3 regions of the Arthrobacter sp. StoSoilB22 genome follow, and region 2 is predicted to be linked to each of the others. Evidence: predicted binding sites of a transcription regulator. Region 2 holds the regulator's gene; each other region holds the start of a gene.
What was found. The regulator Rex, encoded in region 2, represses fermentation and respiration genes when NADH is low (regulators of the CRP and FNR family bind a similar motif). The targets are predictions, from matches to a motif close to CTTGTGAANNNNTTCACAAG.

Region 1 (3,274 bases), 940 kb from region 2:
CTTCATCGCGCGTGGTGCCGTTCTCAAGGTTGAGGTTCAAGATGGCCATGGAGACGTCCGGGGTGGGCACGCGGATGGCATTGCCCGTGAGCTTGCCCTGCAACTCGGGCAATGCCTTGGCTACAGCCTTGGCGGCACCGGTCTCCGTGATGACCATGTTCAGTGCTGCCGAACGGCCGCGGCGGTCACCCTTGTGGAAGTTGTCGATCAGGTTTTGGTCGTTGGTGAACGAGTGAACCGTTTCCACGTGGCCGTGAATGATGCCGAACTTGTCGTTGATAGCCTTCAGCACCGGCGTAATGGCGTTGGTGGTGCAGGACGCCGCGGTAACGATCTTGTCGTCATCGGAGATGTCTTTGTGGTTGATGCCGTGGACGATGTTCTTGAGGTCACCCTTGCCCGGTGCCGTCAACAAGACGCGGGCAACACCCTTGCTCTGCAGGTGCTGTGAGAGGCCATCGGCATCGCGCCAGCGGCCGGTGTTGTCCACCACCAAGGCGTCCTTGATGCCATAAGCGGTGTAGTCCACAGTGGCGGGGTTGTCCGAGTAAATGACCTGGACCTGCACGCCGTTGGCGGTGATGGTGTTGGCTTCCTCGTCCACGCGGATGGTGCCCTCGAAGGAACCGTGAACGGAGTCGCGGCGCAGCAGGCTGGCACGCTTCACAAGATCGTTCTCAGCGCCCTTGCGAACAACGATGGCGCGGAGCCGCAGGCCGTGTCCGCCACCGGCCTTTTCAATGAGGATGCGGGCCAGGAGACGGCCGATACGGCCAAAGCCGTAGAGAACGACGTCGGTGCTGGTGCGGTCGTCAGCGCCACGCTTTCCCACGATCTCCGCGAGCTCGGAGCGCAGGTATTCATCCAGGGAGGCACCGTTGCCTTCGGCCCGGAACTTCTCAGTCAAGCGTGCAATGTCAATGGCGGCTGCGCCGAGCTCCAACTCAGACAGCGCGTTCAGCAGCGGCGCCGTCTCTTCGAGCAGCAGCTCGTGGTTGCTCATCCGGCGCGCAAAACGGTGGGCCTTGAGGATGTTCATGGTGGACTTGTTGATCAGGCTCCGGCCGTGGATGCTCGTGACCACATTATTTTCCCGGTACAACCGGCCGATCACCGGAATCATGGCCTCGGCGAGAGCCTCCCGGCCCATCCACTTATCAAGACAAGAATCTGACGTCTGGCTCACAGAACTACCTTCCTTGGGTCAACCACATACGTCCTCGTATGCAGATGGCAGCGGCCGCCCGGAGTAGTCCTGCGGCACATGCGCCGGCGGGCTTCGGTCCACCCACAGCGCCTTGAACGAGAGCAAAGAAAATCCGCCGGCTGCGAACGCAGTCCCGGCGGCAGAACATCTACGTTCAGTAACCATTCTAGGGCGGAAGGAAGGGCTGCAGGCCGCCCCGGGGCGTGAAATCACTCACACGGGACAAATCCGGGAGTCATAAATGGATGGGTCGACCGATACGCCGGGTTCTGTCATCCCCTGCCGTTACCGGCAAGGGAGTGGCGGCCATCCATCTACGAACGCCGTTGCCGACGCCCTCCAGCAGCCTACCCGGACACTCGGGCGAGCAGCCCTCAAGCGTGTCCTGTCTGGCCTTGCTCCGGGTGGGGTTTACCTAGCCTCCCCGGTCACCCAGGGAGCTGGTGGTCTCTTACACCACCGTTTCACCCTTACCTGCTGCCCCGCGATGCAAAACATCACAGCGCGCAGGCGGTCTGTTCTCTGTGGCACTGGCCTGCGGGTTACCCCGAGTGGGCGTTACCCACCACCCTGCTCTTCGGAGCCCGGACGTTCCTCGAGCCACTTCCGTGACGCGCGACCGCCTGGTCGACCCATCCGCCGTCCAGTCTACCGGCGTTGGGGCCTACCAAAGTCCCCGGTAATATCGACTGGTGCTGATTCTGCTGCCGCCTTCCGAAGGCAAGACCCCCGCTGCCAACGGTCCCGCCATTAACTGGGAATCGCTCAGCTTCCCCGAACTGAACCCCTACCGTGCAAAAGTACTCGAAGCACTGGGTACGGTGAGCGCGCACGAGGATGCACTGGCGCTGCTGGGGGTCGGCGCCTCGTTGCGGGACGACGTCGAACGCAATACCCGGCTGCATGCCGAACCAGCCGCTCCCGCACATCAGGTCTATTCCGGAGTCCTCTACGACGCCTTGGGCTACAACAGCATGACGCCAACGCAGCGCCGCAAGGCGAACGAATCCGTCCTGGTGGTTTCCGCCCTGTGGGGCGCCATAGGCTTCGGCGACCACGTGCCTGCCTATCGCCTGTCCATGGGAACGGCACTGCCCGACGTCGGCCGCCTCGCCACGTACTGGAAGCCGCAGCTTAACGCTGCCCTCGCCTCACGCGCCGACGGCGAACTGTTGGTGGACTGCCGCTCCAGTACCTACGCTGCTGCCTGGTCTCCCCCGGCGACGCAGACGGTTAACGTCAATGTGTTCAACGAAGCGAACGGCAAGCGCACGGTTGTCAGTCACTTCGCCAAACACACCCGGGGCGAACTGGCCCGCCACCTGCTGACCCGGCGCGGTAAGGCCCCGGCAACCCCGGATCAGCTCTTGAAGGCTGCCCGGGAGATCTGGACTGCTGAACTCGTTGAAGGCATGGCCCGCAAGCCGCACGCGCTCAACATCATCCTCACCACCTGAGCGTCCAACTGATGTTGGGCTGCGTCAGTTCCACTCCGCCGAACGGACCAGGATGACACCTGAATCCGGGCAAAAGACAATATCGTCCTCAGCGGCGGCTTTGACTTCGGCGAGGTCGCCAGGGCTGAGCATCATGCCGGAGCCTTCGGACTTTCCGTGGAACAGCCGTGCTGCCCCGACTCCACGTTTGGCAATGGTCTTCTCATAGATGGAGAGAATGCCCGCGTCCAAGGATTCGGCGAAGGCGGCGCGCTGCCCCCGTACCACTGTTTCCTCGGCGGCGATCTCGGCAATGGCTTCATCCAGTTCAGCCCGGATGCTGCCAAAGGAACCCTGGATGTCGTCAACGATCGACTGCTGGGCTGCCTGCCGCTCGCGCAGAGTATCCAGGCGCTCCAGGATTTCGAGTTCAACGTCCTCAAGGTCCGAGCGACGCTTGTTGAGGGAGGCAATGTCACTCTGCAGCGCCACAAGATCCTTGGACAGCCCGGTGCCGCTGTTCAGCCGGGTCTCGTCGCGTTGGATACGGGTGGCTACCTGTTCCACATCCGCTTCCGCGCGGCGAAGCTCGGCTTCGGCGTCGTGAACGGCAACCTTGGCCGAGCCGAGC
Region 2 (3,274 bases):
CGGCGAGATCCTGATGCCGTACTGCCCGCGGGGATGGCCCGGCCGGGTTGCGCCATCGGTAGAACGAGGCCCTGGAAACCTTCAACGCCCGGCATAGCCAGGCCACGGAATGGTTGGCCTTCTCCGCTTCGATGAACTCGTAGAAGTCCTCTACTTTTGCTTCGCGGCAAAGAAGGCGCTGACTTTTCCCAAGAACTCGACCTCGGCCTTCAATCTCTCGTTCTCAGCCAAGGCCTTCCGGTGTTCATCCCAGGACACCGGGCCCGGGTCCACAGGCTCTAGAGCAGGACCGTCCTGATGTTTTCCCCGGTGCCGATGAAGCCAGTTCCCCAACGTGCTCTCCTTCACCCCGAGCTCGTCAGCGACTTGCTTCACTGAACGATCCGAGGACAACACCAGCTGCACAGCTTCCTCACGGAAAGCCGCATCATATTTTCTTCTAGGACCAGTCATTCTGAAGTCGATCTCCCATCAACCTGTCTCAGAAAACCATACGGCCGCAGCGTCACCCACGGCGTGGGATGTGAGAGAGCGTTGGCGGGACGGGCTTGGGATGTGAGAGAGCGTTGGCCGGTCGGGCTTGGGATGTGAGAGAGGGACGGCGGAAGGGGGTGGGATGTGAGAGAGGGACGGCCGGAAGGGGGTGGGATATGAGAGAGCGTGGGGCCGGTACCTTTGAGACATGGCTATTCCCGACGTCGTTCTCCTCACCAAAGCTGACTGCCACCTCTGCACGGAGGCTCGTGCCGCCGTCGAGCGTGTCACAAAAAGTCTTGGCGTTCAGTGGACCGAGCAGAAGATTGACGGCGACCCCCAACTGCAGGAGCGGTTCGCAGAGGAGATCCCGGTGGTGCTGGTGGACGGTATCCAGCGCGATTTCTGGAAGATCGACGAGCAGCGACTTACCCGGACCTTGAAGAAAGTCCTGGAGGGCTGAGGGTGGGGTTACCCGCAGGTAATGGCTTTTGTTGAGTCCGCCCGAGGGTCATAGAGTGGAACAACAAAGCGACGCAATGGAGAATACCGTGACTGCGCTGGAACCGTCCCCGGAAGCCACAACCGGAGACAATGAGCCTGCCGCCAAGCAGATCCCGCCCGCGGCCGTGGCCCGGATGACCCTCTATTTGCGTGCGCTCAACTCTCTTCTGGCCGAAGGCGTTGAACGGGTTTCCTCTGAAGCACTGGCGGAAGCCTCGGGCGTTAGCTCATCCACGCTCCGCAAAGACCTTTCCTACGTTGGTTCCTACGGGACCCGCGGCGTAGGTTACGAAGTCCAGAACCTGAGCCGCCACATAGCAGCAGCCTTGGGGCTGACCCACGACTGGAAGGTGGCGATTGTGGGCGCCGGCAACCTCGGCAAAGCCCTCGCCCGGTACGGCGGCTTCGAGTCCCGAGGCTTCGACGTCGTAGCCATTTTCGACGCTGACCCCATGGTGATCGGCAATGAAGTGGGTTGGTTGCGGGTCAGTGACTCAGCCGAGCTGGAACGGGTCCTGGAACGGACCCACGCCAACATGGTGGTGCTGGCCCTGCCTGCCACGGTGGCCCAAGCCGTGTGCGACCGCGTCATTGCCGCAGGCATCCGGAGCATCCTCAGCTTCGCCCCGGTACTGCTGCAGGTCCCGCCGCACGTCAACCTCCGCAAGGTGGACATGGCAACCGAGCTACAGATCCTTGCCTACCACGCACAGCGGGCGCAGACACCGGGCCAGGCTGTTTAGCCTTCGCCGGGTCCGCGCCCGCGTGTACTGCTCGGAAGCGTGGGTGTTTAGCGCCCGTACGGATTCTGGTACGGGTTGCCGAAAGGCTGTGCCTTGCGGAAGTACGGCGCCGACGCCGGCAGGTACAGCAGAACGATCGCGGCAACACCCAGCAGGATCACAATGAGCTGCAGGACGCCGTAGGTGGCACCGAACTGGAACAAGCTGGTGAGGCCCAGAACAGAAATGGCAGCGAAGACCGTGCCCAGGATCCTTGCCCAGTTCTTGCCCTTCCGGACAGGGAAGGCAACCAGTGCGTAGAGGCCCAGGGAAATAAAGGCACCCACGATGGCACTGACGCCAATGACGCCACGCATGCCTTCCATGGACCCTTCAGGCAAATCGGTACCCTGCTGGGCCGCCTGCTGGTTCATGGCATTGATGAAGGCATCCGCACCGGTGGTGGCCAGGATAATCGAGCTGATGGCGGATAGAACTCCGGCGGCGATGATCATCCAGAAGGCGTAATTGACCATCTGCGGGACGGTGGTGGGTCCGGGCTGCTGGCTTGGCCAGTTGGTGTCCTGGCCGTACTGCGGAGCTGCGGGAGGCTGACCATACGGGGAGCCCTGCTGACCGTATTGCGGTGCGGCGGGGGACTGCTGACCATACTGCGGCGCGGCGGGAGACTGCTGGCCGTATTGCGGTGCGGCGGGGGACTGCTGACCGTACTGCGGTGCCGGGGGCTGGGAGCCGTTTGTGCCGGGCTGGTTAGTGTCGCCCGGGTTTGACGGCGGGTACGGAGGGTTGCTCATGGCATTCCTTTGCTTGTTCGACTGCTGGTGCGGCCGCCGGGATCAGCAAAACGACCCTGCCCCCAGCGTGGTTCTGCTACCACCGTACCTCCAGGTCCTTGCGCTGCAGACGATCACACGCAGGTATTTACAGCTGGCGGGAAAAATCATCATGTGGGCTTACGCCTTCATGATGAAGGCCGCGGGATCCCTGGGGATTCAACCGCGGCCTTCAGCCTGCATTTGCGTCGAAAACGCCCGACGGCGGCAGCTGGGTACGTGTCAGGCGTGGCCCTTGACCGCCTTGAACCACAGCTGTGAATTAGGTAGCCACATCAGTACCACGGCTACGGCGCTGACCAGGAAGCCGAACCAGTTGCCACCCAGGCCCATCCCTGAGCCTCCGCCGCTTGCTGCGCCGAAGATGGCCAGCAGGAGGGAGATGCCGGCCAGGATGGTCAGGGCGAGGCGTGCCCATTCTTTGCCTTCCTTCATCTTCATGGCCAGGACCACCTGGGCGGCAGAGACGGCCAGGGTGAGGAGTAGGAGGATCAGTGCGATGGCAGCGAATCCTGGAGCGAACGCGAAGGCGGCGATCACCGCGAAGAAGGCGATGAGGCCAAACAACAATCCCAGGAGACCGGAGATCACCCAGATGAAGTAGGAAACCTTCAGTTCCGTTGGCAGGCCCTGGGTTTTGAACATTCCCGAGAATCCGCCCTGGGGCATGACGTCGTTGAAGTTTCGCGGTCCGTCAGTGGGCATTTCAAAGTGGAAACC
Region 3 (3,274 bases), 1.4 Mb from region 2:
CAGCTTCAGCTTGACGAGCCGCTTCCGCTTCCGCGGCTTTGGCAGCGTCAGCCGCCTTACCGGCGTCGACGGTTGCAGTGTCTGCCAAACCGGCAAGCTCGGCGATCATGGCGTCGATGGAGGCAACGTGGGCAGTGGTTGCCGCGTCTCGATTCGCAGCCGCGGCCTGGCCTGTGGTCATGAAGGCCTCGAGATCTGCGCGGCTGCCGTCAAGAGCAACGCTCGCTGCCGCACGAACCTCCGGCGTCGAATCCAACGCATAACTGGTCTGGATGCGATTATCCAGATTCCGGGCTTGATCAAAACCGTATTCCAGGAAGTAGCGGACGTCTGCGTGACTGACTGATTCGAGCGCTTTCTTGGCGGCCTTCTCCACAAATTCGCCTCCGACTGCCAGAAGCTGGAAAGAGCGTTGTCGATCCGCGGTGAATGCCGACGGCTTAATGGCGTCCAGCTCTATAGCTGCTGCGTGGCCTTCAATGATGAAAGCTTTTACGGAAGTATCTCCACCCGACAGCGCCGTTTCCGCGGCTTCCCGAACTTTGGGTGTCCCCACCAAGGCAAGATCCAAGGTGGCCTGACGGGCTTCGCTGATCAGCGCGTCAAGGTCGGTTCCGGGGGCATCCAGCTTGGTAAGGAGCTCCGGAATTTCACGGGCCGCCTTTGCAAAGGCGGCCTTCGCCGGCTCCTGCGATGCCATTTGAGTTTCGTCCGCGATCCGTCTCGGTGTGGCCTGCGATGAGAGGAGGTCCCTGTCTGTCGCGAGCCGCGATGAGTCTGCCGCCCTTGCCGCAGAGGCGGTGCTCCGGGCTTGTTCGACAGCGGTCTTCGCACGGTCCGCGACCGCAGCGGTGCCGTTGGGGTTCGAAGCAATGTCTGATCTGACCTTTTGAAGGAGCGCGGCAACAGCCGTCGACTCAGCGTCCCGGTCGGCTGCAACGAGCTGCCCGTAGCGAAGGAAATCAGCAACGATTTCCCTGTCGTCCGTCATGACCGCTGCCTTGGCCGCAGCGCGGACACCCACAAAAGGAGAATCAAAGAGTTGGAACGCAGCCTGGCGGTCGTCTATCTCTGCGGCTTCCAGCCAGCCCCCGAGAACGAACTCCTCAATTGCTTGGTCGCCTTTGTCCAAACTGTCGGAGGCCTGCGTTCGGATTGCGCCGTTCAGAGTTAGAAACCTGTAGGCAGTGATATCAAGGTCAAGCTGCCACGCTCCGGCCCAACCTGTCGAGAGAAAAGCATCGATGGCCGCCGGGTCGCTTAATGCCAGGATCTTTTGCGCAGATGAGCGAACATGCGCACTCCCCCGCGTCGTCAGCTCGGCGACCAACTGCTTGCGGTCCGCGGCGAGAGTGACGTCCTGTCCGGCGTCGAGGAATGCTTGAAGCGCATCTGCGCCACCCACCAGCGCGGTCGCAGCAGCGGCACGGGTTGCGGGGCCACCTGTCTTCCACAGCTCAACAACGCCGGCAGTATCAGTAGCCCGCTCCACGAACGGAACGGGGGCCTGCGCGGCGTGGGGCACCTCGAATTCGGGAATGTCATAGGCCTGGGCTGGCGCAGCGAAGAGCAGAGAAGCCCCAGCTACAACGGCTATCAGGGCAGCAGAAACACGGCGCCGGGTAGCGCGGAATGAAGAAAACAAGGGTCCCCCAAGTAACGGATGCGGCGGCAGCACGGAGTTCAATGGGGGCGACGCGGATGCGAGGGATGCCTGACCGGTGACGAGCTGTCCGCGGTCATCATATCCGACTGGGAACTATGACTTTTACCACTGTGAATGTCGACGCCGAAAGTCGACACCACTGACTGTCTGCGATCAAAGACACCAAAGGCCCGTGAGTCCCATCACAAGTCGTCCAAAAGTGATCTGCTGGATAGCGATCCCTTCCCAAAGACGAGAAGGTTTTACTATGCAACAAACCAAGCTGGCTGTGGAGAGCTCTGTCCTCCACGCCGCGGGTACGGCGCTCAGCCGAGGCCTCAACGTCCGTCACATTCGCTTCATGGCGCTCGGATCCGCGATCGGCACCGGCCTTTTCTACGGTTCCGCCTCCGCCATCCAAAAAGCCGGGCCGGCCGTCCTGCTGGCCTACATCATCGGCGGCGCGGCCGTGTTCATGGTGATGCGAGCACTGGGCGAGATGGCCGTCCGACACCCCGTATCCGGGTCCTTCGGCCAATACGCGTCCAAGTACCTGGGACCGTTCGCAGGTTTTGTGACCGGGTGGACTTACGTGTTCGAGATGGCCATTGTGGCCATCGCCGACGTCACGGCCTTCAGTATCTATATGGGTTTCTGGTTCCCACAGGTGGACAGATGGATTTGGGTACTCGCAATCATCCTGTTCCTGGGCGCCATGAACCTGCTCAGCGTGAAGGTGTTTGGCGAGCTCGAGTTCTGGTTCTCGCTGATCAAGGTGGTGGCGATTATCGCCATGATCGTCGGCGGTGCAGCGATCGTCGTGTTCGGCTTCCAAACGGGCGACGGCGGCGGCGTGGCACCGGGACTCGGGAACCTCGTGAATCACGGCGGGTTGTTCCCGAACGGTTTTGAAGGGCTCCTGGCCGCATTCGCCGTCGTGATGTTTGCCTTTGGCGGGATCGAGACGATCGGTATCACGGCTGGCGAGGCCACGAACCCCAAGAAGGTCATCCCGCAAGCAGTTAATACAGTGCCCGTCCGCGTTTTGTTGTTCTACGTACTGACGTTGGGCGCGCTGATGAGCATCTTCCCGTGGAACGAAATCGGCAGCAGCGGTAGTCCATTCGTGCAGATCTTTGATGGCTTGGGGATCCCGGCCGCACCGCATATCCTCAACGCCGTGGTCATTACCGCAGCGCTCTCGGCGATCAACAGCGACATCTTCGGTGCCGGACGTATCCTCTTCGGACTTGCCCAGCAGGGTCACGCACCCAAGAGTTTCAGCAAGATCTCCCGGCATGGCGTCCCTTGGATGACCGTGTTGATGATGGGCGGCATCCTGCTGGTGGGCGTCGTGTTGAACGCCGTGATTCCGGAGGACGTGTTCGTGCTCATTGCCTCGATCGCTACCTTCGCCACCGTGTGGGTTTGGGTGATGATCCTGGCTTCGCACGTTGCCATGAAACGGGAGATCAAGCGCAAGGGCCTGCCGGCGTCGGAATTCGGTTCGCCTCTGTGGCCTGTCGCTTCCATTCTCACCATGGCGTTCATGGCCATGGTGATCGTGATCCTGGGCGTCTTCGAGGACACGCGTGTTGCTTTGTACGTTGGTGGCACCTGGCTGGTGTT

Region 1: the regulator Rex is predicted to act here: its motif matches at 1,408-1,427, upstream of LDN70_RS12300 (glyceraldehyde-3-phosphate dehydrogenase).
Region 3: the regulator Rex is predicted to act here: its motif matches at 1,836-1,855, upstream of LDN70_RS01990 (ALF repeat-containing protein).

The regions. Positions count from the first base shown of each region.
Region 1 is NZ_AP024652.1:2,641,343-2,644,616, forward strand. Features, by position in the region: gene LDN70_RS12300 (glyceraldehyde-3-phosphate dehydrogenase) at 1-1,150, opposite strand, end outside; RNA gene rnpB (RNase P RNA component class A) at 1,450-1,842, opposite strand; gene LDN70_RS12310 (YaaA family protein) at 1,900-2,664, shown strand; gene LDN70_RS12315 (zinc ribbon domain-containing protein) at 2,689-3,274, opposite strand, start outside.
Region 2 is NZ_AP024652.1:3,584,346-3,587,619, reverse strand. Features, by position in the region: one part of gene LDN70_RS16630 (IS3 family transposase) at 1-189, opposite strand, end outside; one part of gene LDN70_RS16630 (IS3 family transposase) at 189-453, opposite strand; gene LDN70_RS16625 (glutaredoxin family protein) at 683-937, shown strand; gene LDN70_RS16620 (redox-sensing transcriptional repressor Rex) at 1,014-1,721, shown strand; gene LDN70_RS16615 (YhjD/YihY/BrkB family envelope integrity protein) at 1,769-2,515, opposite strand; gene LDN70_RS16610 (hypothetical protein) at 2,777-3,274, opposite strand, start outside.
Region 3 is NZ_AP024652.1:401,594-404,867, reverse strand. Features, by position in the region: gene LDN70_RS01990 (ALF repeat-containing protein) at 1-1,645, opposite strand, end outside; gene LDN70_RS01985 (amino acid permease) at 1,914-3,274, shown strand, end outside.